2 regions of the Arthrobacter sp. GW460-12-1-14-TSB2 genome follow, and region 2 is predicted to be linked to the other one. Evidence: riboswitches for the same ligand, from Rfam matches in the RefSeq annotation. Region 2 holds a riboswitch; the other holds the start of a gene.
What was found. A riboswitch is a leader RNA that binds a small molecule or an ion and turns the genes downstream of it on or off. The one in region 2 is predicted to bind S-adenosylmethionine.

Region 1 (4,400 bases), on a different contig from region 2:
GTGCCGATGATGCTGTCCCCGGCGCCGCCGCTGCGCGCCTGCAGGAGCTGGCGCAGCGTGGAGCCGGGCGGACCGGCTTTGGTGAAGTGATCCAGGGTGCCCTGGTTGCTGTTCGTGGTGAGTTCAGGGAGCGGGGCGTCGAGGTCGAACTGTTTGAAGTCGATGACGGAGAGATAGGAGATGGAGTTCAGCTGGCTGTCGATGTCGCGCTGCGTGAGCCGGCGCCGCTGCTCCCGGAGTTCGTCCGCTTCTGCCCGGGACCCAACCACGGTGGGCTTGAGGACGAACAGCACCTTGACGTCGTCGGGGTTCCTCCCTGCCGCTGCCGCCTCGGCCCGGATCGAGTCCCGGTAGGCCTTCATGCCGTCCGCACCCCTGGCCAGCGCGATGGCGACGTCCGTGTTGGCACCCGCGAACGCCTTACCGCGCGGGGATGCCCCGGCCTGCACCAGCACCGGTTCCTCGGGTAGCGGCGCGGTGTTCAGCGGTCCGCGGACCTTGAAGAACTCGCCGTCGTGGTTGATGGGGTGGACCTTCGTGTGGTCCGCGAAGATACCGGCGTCCGCGTCCTCCACAATGGCGTCCGGCTCCCAGCTGCGCCAGAGCTTGCGCACCACGTCCACGAATTCCTCTGCTTTCTCGTAGCGGAGGTCGTGCTCGATCTGCTGGTCCAGGCCGTAGTTCTGCGCGGCCAGGTCGCTGCCGGAGGTCACCACGTTCCAGCCCACCTGGCCGTTGGAGAAATGCTGCAGCGTGGCCAGCAGCCGCGCCGCGGTGAACGGCGGGTAGAAGGAGGCGCTGACTGTTGGAACAATGCCCAGGTGTTCCGTGGCGGAGAGCAGGTACGGCACCAGTGCCAGCGGATCGTGCTTGGGCGCGAACGACGCCTGCGCCAGCGACACCTCGGCGCTGCCGCCGTAGGTGTCCGGCACCGTGAGGGAGTCTTCGATGATGAACAGGTCCAGCCCGGCCCGCTCGAATTCGCGCACGGCATGCTGGTACAGGGCGGGCTTTTTCCAGTCGTAGCCGATGCCGTAGCCTGGCGTGCCCCAGCCCTGGACGCCGAAGCCGTGACCCACAAACCAACCGAAGTGCAGCATGGGACTGACTGTATTCCCGTTCGATCCATTCACGGCTGCCTGATTTCATCCGGCGTTACAGCGGTTCATCTCCCGTCATTATCCTCCCGGCAGGGTCTTTTGTAACCGCAAGATGGGGTCACGCACGGGTCACTGGAAACAGGGCGCAGCGCCGCTTTCAGCCGTGTCCCGTTACGGAAGATGACGACGACGGCGGTGCAGGCCGCCGTCGTAAGTGTTACGTTTTTGGGGAGTAATGAGAACCGGTGCCAAGCCCTGACTGGCCGGTCGGCAACCCTCCTTCCACGGCGGGGTGCCTCAGGTGAATACTCGGCATATCGACCCATTCGAGCTGCAAGCGTGAGAGAAGGAGATCCGTCGTGTCTGACGCACCCGCCCCACTGGCTCCGGCCGCCGCCGGCCAGGAACTACCGGCCCAGGACCTGCCCCAGGAAAAGCTGGCCTACCGGCTCATCACCGGCCCCGATGACCGCTCCTTCTGCGAGCGCATCTCCGCAGCGCTGGCCGATGGTTATGTTTTGCACGGGAGCCCGGCGGCCACGTTCAACGGCACCAGCGTGATCGTGGCGCAGGCCGTGGTCCTGCCCGCAGCCATCGCCAGCTCGGACGCCGCGGTGGCAACCGCCGTGGACGAACTTGAGTTTGACCTCGACTTCCCCGGCGAGGGTTTCGAGGGCCACGCATGAGCTACGCCGGAGACCTGAGCCCCCAGGACGCCTGGGCCAAGCTGGAACAGGGCGCAGTCCTGGTGGATGTCCGCACCGAAGGCGAGTGGGCCCACATCGGCATCCCGGACACGAAAGCCACCGAAAACGATCCCCTCTTCATCCAGTGGACCTTCCCCGGCGGCATCCCCAACCCGGATTTCATTCGCCAGCTGAAGCAGCAGGCACCGGAGGACACCGGCGTCGAACTGGTGTTCCTCTGCCGTTCCGGCGTCCGCTCGGTCGCCGCGGCAATCGCCGCCACGCAGGCCGGCTTCACGGCCTACAACGTCCTCGAAGGCTTTGAAGGCGAACCGGACCGTTATGGCGAGCGCACCGTCAACGGCTGGAAGAACCGCGGACTACCCACCAACCTCGGAAAGAACTAAGTGACTTTCAATCCCGACGCCGCCGGCTGGAACCCCGACACCCAGGCTGTCCGCGGCGGCCTTGACCGCACCAACTTCCAGGAGACGGCTGAGCCGATCTTCCTCAACTCCGGCTTCGTGTATGAATCCGCGGCAGCCGCCGAACGCGCCTTCACGGGCGAAGACGAACGGTTCGTGTACTCCCGCTACGGCAACCCGTCGGTGGCGACGTTCCAGGAGCGGCTCCGGCTGCTCGAGGGCACGGAGGCGTGCTTTGCGACGGCGTCGGGCATGTCCGCCGTCTTCACTGCCCTCGGTGCGCTGCTGGCCGCGGGCGACCGCGTGGTGGCTGCCCGCTCGCTGTTCGGCTCCTGCTTTGTGATCCTGAATGAGATCCTGCCCCGCTGGGGCGTGGAAACGGTGTTCGTGGACGGCCCGGACCTGGAGCAATGGCGGGCCGCGTTGGCGGAGCCGACGACGGCGGTCTTCTTCGAGTCGCCGTCGAACCCGATGCAGGAGATCGTGGACATCGCCGCGGTCAGCGAACTGGCCCACTCGGCCGGGGCGACGGTCGTCGTCGACAACGTCTTTGCCACTCCCCTGCTGCAGCGCTGCGGCGAGCTCGGCGCGGACGTGATTGTGTACTCCGGCACCAAGCACATCGACGGCCAGGGACGGGTGCTCGGCGGCGCCATCCTCGGCACCAAGGAGTTCATAGACGGCCCGGTCAAGCAGCTCATGCGCCACACCGGGCCTGCACTGTCCGCATTCAACGCCTGGGTGCTGACCAAGGGCCTGGAGACCATGGCCCTGCGCGTCAACCACTCCTCCGCCTCCGCGCTTCGCCTGGCCGGATGGCTGGAGGAGCAGCCGGCTGTCAGCTGGGTCAAATACCCGCTGCTGAAGTCGCACCCGCAGTACGAGCTGGCCGCCAAGCAGATGAAGGCCGGCGGCACCGTGCTCACGCTGGAGCTCTCGCCGTCGGCGGGCCGCACGGCGAAGGAGGCGGCCTTTGCGCTGCTGGACGCGCTGCGGATCATCGACATCTCCAACAACCTGGGCGATGCCAAGTCGCTCATCACCCACCCGGCCACCACGACGCACCGCGCCATGGGGCCGGAAGGCCGAGCGGCCATCGGGCTCAGCGACGGTGTGGTCCGGTTGTCGGTTGGGCTCGAGGATGTCGAGGACCTCATCCGCGACCTGGAGCAGGCGCTCAAGCAGATCTGACCCGGGGCTTCTGTGACCGCCGTGTCTGCAGTGCCATGATGAAGGCATGCCCTTCTTTGGTGACATTGCTTATGGTGATGCCGGGCTGTCCCGGAACCGCGCCCAAGCCCGTGCCCGGGCAGCCGCGGTGCTTCTGATGCTGGCAGCCGCGGCCACCGCAGTATCGGGCTGCGGTTCGGCCGGAGCCTCAGATCCGGCCAGCACGAGTGCGCCGGGGCCCCAAAGCACCTCCACGCCGTCGTCGCCGCCGTATCCGTCCTCGCCGCTTGCCACGTACGAGTGACCAAGCCGGACTCGTGCCGGGATAACAACGTCTGGCAGGTGGGGCAGACGGACTGAATCGCCAGCCGCAGCGCCGAAGGTGCAGAAGTACCGGGTCGGATTTCGGAGTAGCTCCGGCTAGCCCCAGAATGCGTCGCCTTTCGCAGTGTCCTGGAAGAACTCCCGCGCCTCGGTAATCTTGCCGTCAGCCACCCGGAATGCGATTGCGCCGTCCTGGTCCAGGGACCGGCCGCCGGTCTCTGCTCGGTTGTGCTGGACCGCAACGGTGTTGGTTTCCCCGCCGATGATCTCCTCAACGGTCACCTTCAGGTTGCCTCCGGAACGCGTTCCGAGCTCACCGAAATAGGCCAGGATGGCGTCGCGTCCCTCCTTCTTTCCGGACAGCACGCCGTCTCCGGCAACGTGCCAGACTGCGTGCTCCGCGAACATTTCGCCAAGGGTTGCCATATCGCCTGCACTGAATGCCTCGTATCCGCGCCGGACCAGTTCAACATTCTCCTGGGTTCCCATTTCGGGTACCTTCCCGTCTTCGTCGTCGGGTAATTCTCGGACGGTTCAAGGCTATTCCCGCGGAATTTGATTGTCGATGAGTTAGGTGTCGAGCTCCCAGTGCAGGCGGATCGCTTCGGCGATGGGACCGGCCGCCACATCCACCGTGAAGGCCACAGGTGCGGTTCCGGTCTCTTCAATGACGGTGTCGTGGTAGACCCGGCCGC
Region 2 (4,400 bases):
GCGTGCCAGGGCAAGGCCGGCTTCCGGCTCCGGGCCGCCGTAGTAATCGCCGTCGTTGAAGTTGACGTCCTGGCGGATGGCGAGGGTTTGGGCCTGGGCAAAAGCGATCTGCTCGGCGGTGCTGCTGGCTCCAATGGATATCACGGCACAGCGCCGGACGCGGTCCGGGTAGCTCACGGCCCATTCCAGTGCCCGGGCTCCGCCCAGGGAGCCGCCCAACACCGCGTACCAGCTCTCGATCCCCAGCGCATCCGCCAGCCGGGACTCGGCCGCCGTTGTGTCCCGCAGGGTCACCAGGGGGAAGCGCGAACCCCACGGCTTACCGTCCGGGGCCGGGGTGGAAGGACCGGTGGAACCGTAGCAGCCGCCGACGATGTTGATGGAGACCACGAAGTACTTGTCCGTATCAACGGGGGCTCCGGGTCCGGCCAGCTGTTCCCACCAGCCTTCCTCGTCGCTGGCACCCCTGGTGACGTGCGTGGTGCCGGTGAGGGCGTGCTGCACCAGCACGGCGTTGGAACGGTCCGCGTTCAGCGTGCCCCATGTTTCGTACGCAAGCGTTACGTCCGGCAGAAAGCCGCCGGCCTCCAGCTCCAGCCCGCCAACGCTGAGGAACTTGACCGTACCGTCAGGGACGGCGGTGTCCACCGTGCTGGTATCCGTGTTGTTGCCTGTCGTTGTATCCGTGGTGTTGCCTGTGGTTGCATCCACTGCGTGGGTATCTGTTTCGGGTACACCGCTGCGGGTGACGGCAATCGTCATCTGAGGACCTCTTCTTCGCGCTTGCCCGCCGCCAACTGGCCGGCAGGCCAGGTCTTCACCCGGGGCACCCCGCCGCGGAAGGAGGGTTGCCGGCCAGCAAGCCGGGGCTGTCGCTGGCACTCATGACCTTCAAAGAGTCTACGAAATGCGTCGCCGCAATGGCTAAGAATGTGACATCAATATGACTCCCGGCGTCGTGGACGCCGGGAGCCGTACTGGTCAGTCGCCCTTGGCGGCGCGGAAACCGGCGTCGAGGTCGGCGATGATGTCGTCGATGTGCTCCAGCCCCACCGAGAGGCGGACCAGGCCGGGGGTCACACCGGCCACGGCCTGCTGCTCTGCCGTCAACTGGCTGTGCGTGGTCGACGCCGGGTGGATGACCAGGGAGCGCACGTCACCGATGTTTGCCACGTGGGAGTGCAGCTCCAAGGCGTCCACGAACCGCTTGCCTGCCTCGGCCCCGCCGGCGATGTTGAAGGACACGATCGCGCCGGTGCCCTTGGGTCCATACTTGCGGCCGCGCTCGTACCAGGGGCTGGACGGCAGGCCCGCATAGGCGACGGATTCGACGTCGTCCCTGGACTCCAGCCACTCGGCGACGGTCACCGCGTTGGCAACGTGCCGCTCCACACGCAGGCTCAGGGTTTCCAGCCCCTGGGCGATGAGGAAGGCGTTGAACGGGGATACCGCCGAACCGAGGTCGCGCAGCAGCTGGACGCGGGCCTTGAGGATGTAGGACAGGTTCGCCCCCAGTGCACCGTCCGCCCCGAGGTCGCGGGCGTAGACAAGGCCGTTGTAGGTGGGGTCCGGCGTGTTGAAGCCCGGGAACTTCTCCGGGTCCTTTCCGAAGTCGAAGTTGCCGGAGTCCACGATCACGCCGGCGATGGCGCTGCCGTGCCCGCCGAGGTACTTCGTGGCCGAGTGCACCACAATGTCGGCACCCCATTCCAGCGGCCGGATGAGGTACGGAGTGGACAACGTGTTGTCCACGATCAGCGGGACGCCTGCCTCGTGGGCAACGCGGGACACGCCTTCGATGTCCAGGACATCCTGGCGCGGATTGGAGACCACCTCGGCGAAGAAGAGCTTGGTGTTCGGCCGGACGGCATCCTTCCACTGCTGGAGGTTGTCCGGATCCTCGACGAACGTCACGGAGATGCCGAACTTCTTCAGGGTGTGGGCCAGGAGGTTATACGTGCCGCCGTAGAGGCTGGGGCTGGCCACCACGTGGTCGCCGGCTTCGGCCACGTTGAGGATGGCGAAGGTTTCGGCAGCCTGGCCCGAGCTGAGCAGGAGCGCTGCCAGGCCACCTTCCAGGCTGGCAACGCGCTGTTCCACCGTGTCCTGGGTGGGGTTGCCGATGCGGGTGTAGATGGGCGCCAGCTCGGCCAGCGCGAAGCGGTTGGCGGCGCTTTCGGCGCTCGGGAACACGAACGACGTCGTCTGGTAGATAGGCAGTGCCCTGGCGCCGGTGGCGCTGTCCGGCTCCTGGCCGGCGTGGATCTGGCGGGTTTCGAATGACCATGCGTTGGACATCGGAGAGCTCCTTCTGAGGAAGGGCACCTCTGCCCTGCAGGACATGCTGGACATGCCCTGACCGGACTGGTGCCGCGCTTGCCGCCCGGCGGTTGCCGGAGGGCCCGGTCTTCACCCGGGGCACCCCACCGCGGAACGAGGGTTGCCGGCCAGCTAGCCGGGGCTTGATGCTGGCGCTCATGACCTGGCCCCCAGTCTAGGAACGGCGGATTGCCTGTGAACAGCTTTGTGACGAAGGACGTCAGCGGCGTGATTTCACGGGCCTCAGGCCGGCCCGCCATGACATCCCATCTTGGTAAGGCCACCCTTAGCTGAGAGCTCCATCACAAAGTGCCAAGATGAGGGCATGCGCATGGATCACGTCTCTTACGCCTGTGAACAAGATGGCTTGGCTGCCACCACCGAACGTATTGCAACCGCCCTCGGCGTCGAAGCCGTGAAGGGCGGGGTACACCCCCGTTTTGGCACCCGCAACATGATTATCCCGCTGGCCGGGCACAAATACCTGGAGGTTGTGGAGGTCCTGGACCACCCGGCCTCCGACAAGGCTCCGTTCGGGCAGGCTGTCCGGGCACGCTCCGCAGCCGGCGGCGGCTGGATGGGCTGGTGCGTCGAAGTGGACGACCTGGCACCGTTCGAAGAACGCCTCGGCCGATCGGCTGTCAACGGCAACCGCAAGTTCCCCGACGGCCGCGAACTCGTCTGGAAGCAGATCGGCATCCTGGGCCTCATTGCAGACCCGCAGGTTCCGTACATGCTCAAGTGGGAAGGCGACCCGGAGCTTCACCCGTCCAACGCCTACCCAAGCAACGTTAAGATGTCCAGCCTCACCATCGCGGGCTCGGCCGAACGCGTCACGGAGTGGCTCGGTCAACCGGTCGAGAAGCCTTTGGAAGATGTGGCCGTCGAATGGATCGCCCCGAAGGGAACACCGGGGATCCTCTCCGTCACCTTCGAAACCGCTTCCGGGGCAGTAACCATCTGACCCGGTTCCACAACGTGGAACCGCAAGGGACCACGCGGCAGCCTGCTGCCCCTTAACGGTGCCACACCATAAACTTCGGCCGCTATCAGCGGGTGCCAACGACGCCACCCACCGATAGCGGCCGAATCCTTTTAATCGAGCCCGAGCCAACCCAGCCCGATCTAACCCAGCCCGATCGCCTTGCCGAACAGGCTGAAGCCGACGAAAGCCACGATGTCCAGCAGCGCATGGGCGATCACCAGCGGCATGACGCGGCGGGTCTTCGTGTACACCCAGGCGAAAACAACACCCATGACGGCGTTGCCGATGAACGGGCCGAAGCCCTGGTAGAGGTGGTAGCTGCCGCGGAGCATGGAGCTTGCGAAGATGGCCAGCGGCATGCTCCACCCGAACTTCCCGAGCCGGTCCAGCAGGTAGCCCACCACGATGACTTCCTCGACGATCCCGTGCCGCACTGCGGAGAGGATCAGCACGGGAATGGTCCACCAGTAGGCGTCCAGCGCGCTGGGGATGATGGCGGTGGTGATGCCCAGCGCCCGGCCGGCCGCGTACAGCCCCAGGGAAGGGATGCCGATCAGCGCTGCCAGGCCCAGCCCCTGCAGCAGGTCCTTCCCCGGGCGGGCGAAGTTGAAGCCGAGTTTGCGGAACGCCGAAGCGCCGGACTCCCCCGCCCGCCGGTGTTCCGTGAGGAAATAGATCACCAGGACCACCGGCACGAGGGCGAACACAATGTCCAGCAACTGGTAGGTCAGGTCGAAGTATTCGCGGCTGCTCTGCGAGCGGTTGAGGGTGGACGTACCCTCCGCCAGGGGCGCACGCGTCAGCTTGTCGAGCAGCTGCACCACCGAATACACGGCGGACTGCCCCAGCGACAGACCCAGGACAATCCAGACTTCGATCCGCAGACGACGGCGGGAGGGAACCAGCATGTTCCTATCTTGCCTGCACTTGCTGGTTCTTTCCTGTCCGCCGCCTCACCGGAGCGGGGCGGCCCGGGGCCTATGCTAGGAATTTATGAGCGCGCCCGACAAAATCATCATGATCCGGCACGGCCAGTCCGCTGCCAATGCCGACACCTCCATCTACAACAGGGTCCCGGATTACCGGATACCGCTCA

Region 1: linked by a shared signal. The riboswitch ahead of AC07YR_RS21400 (DUF1737 domain-containing protein) and the one ahead of AC07YR_RS15930 (bifunctional o-acetylhomoserine/o-acetylserine sulfhydrylase) in region 2 are both predicted to bind S-adenosylmethionine.

What each region holds. Positions count from the first base shown of each region.
Region 1 covers NZ_JBWKYC010000028.1:19,526-23,925, forward strand. Annotated here, with positions in the region: gene AC07YR_RS21395 (NtaA/DmoA family FMN-dependent monooxygenase) at 1-1,100, opposite strand, end outside; SAM riboswitch class IV at 1,332-1,446, shown strand; gene AC07YR_RS21400 (DUF1737 domain-containing protein) at 1,481-1,786, shown strand; gene AC07YR_RS21405 (rhodanese-like domain-containing protein) at 1,783-2,193, shown strand; gene AC07YR_RS21410 (O-succinylhomoserine sulfhydrylase) at 2,194-3,402, shown strand; gene AC07YR_RS21415 (hypothetical protein) at 3,449-3,685, shown strand; gene AC07YR_RS21420 (nuclear transport factor 2 family protein) at 3,802-4,194, opposite strand; gene AC07YR_RS21425 (hypothetical protein) at 4,276-4,400, opposite strand, start outside.
Region 2 covers NZ_JBWKYC010000013.1:129,379-133,778, forward strand. Annotated here, with positions in the region: gene metX (homoserine O-acetyltransferase MetX) at 1-762, opposite strand, end outside; SAM riboswitch class IV at 775-890, opposite strand; gene AC07YR_RS15930 (bifunctional o-acetylhomoserine/o-acetylserine sulfhydrylase) at 982-2,298, opposite strand; SAM riboswitch class IV at 2,368-2,483, opposite strand; gene AC07YR_RS15935 (VOC family protein) at 2,645-3,283, shown strand; gene AC07YR_RS15940 (CPBP family intramembrane glutamic endopeptidase) at 3,445-4,212, opposite strand; gene AC07YR_RS15945 (histidine phosphatase family protein) at 4,298-4,400, shown strand, end outside.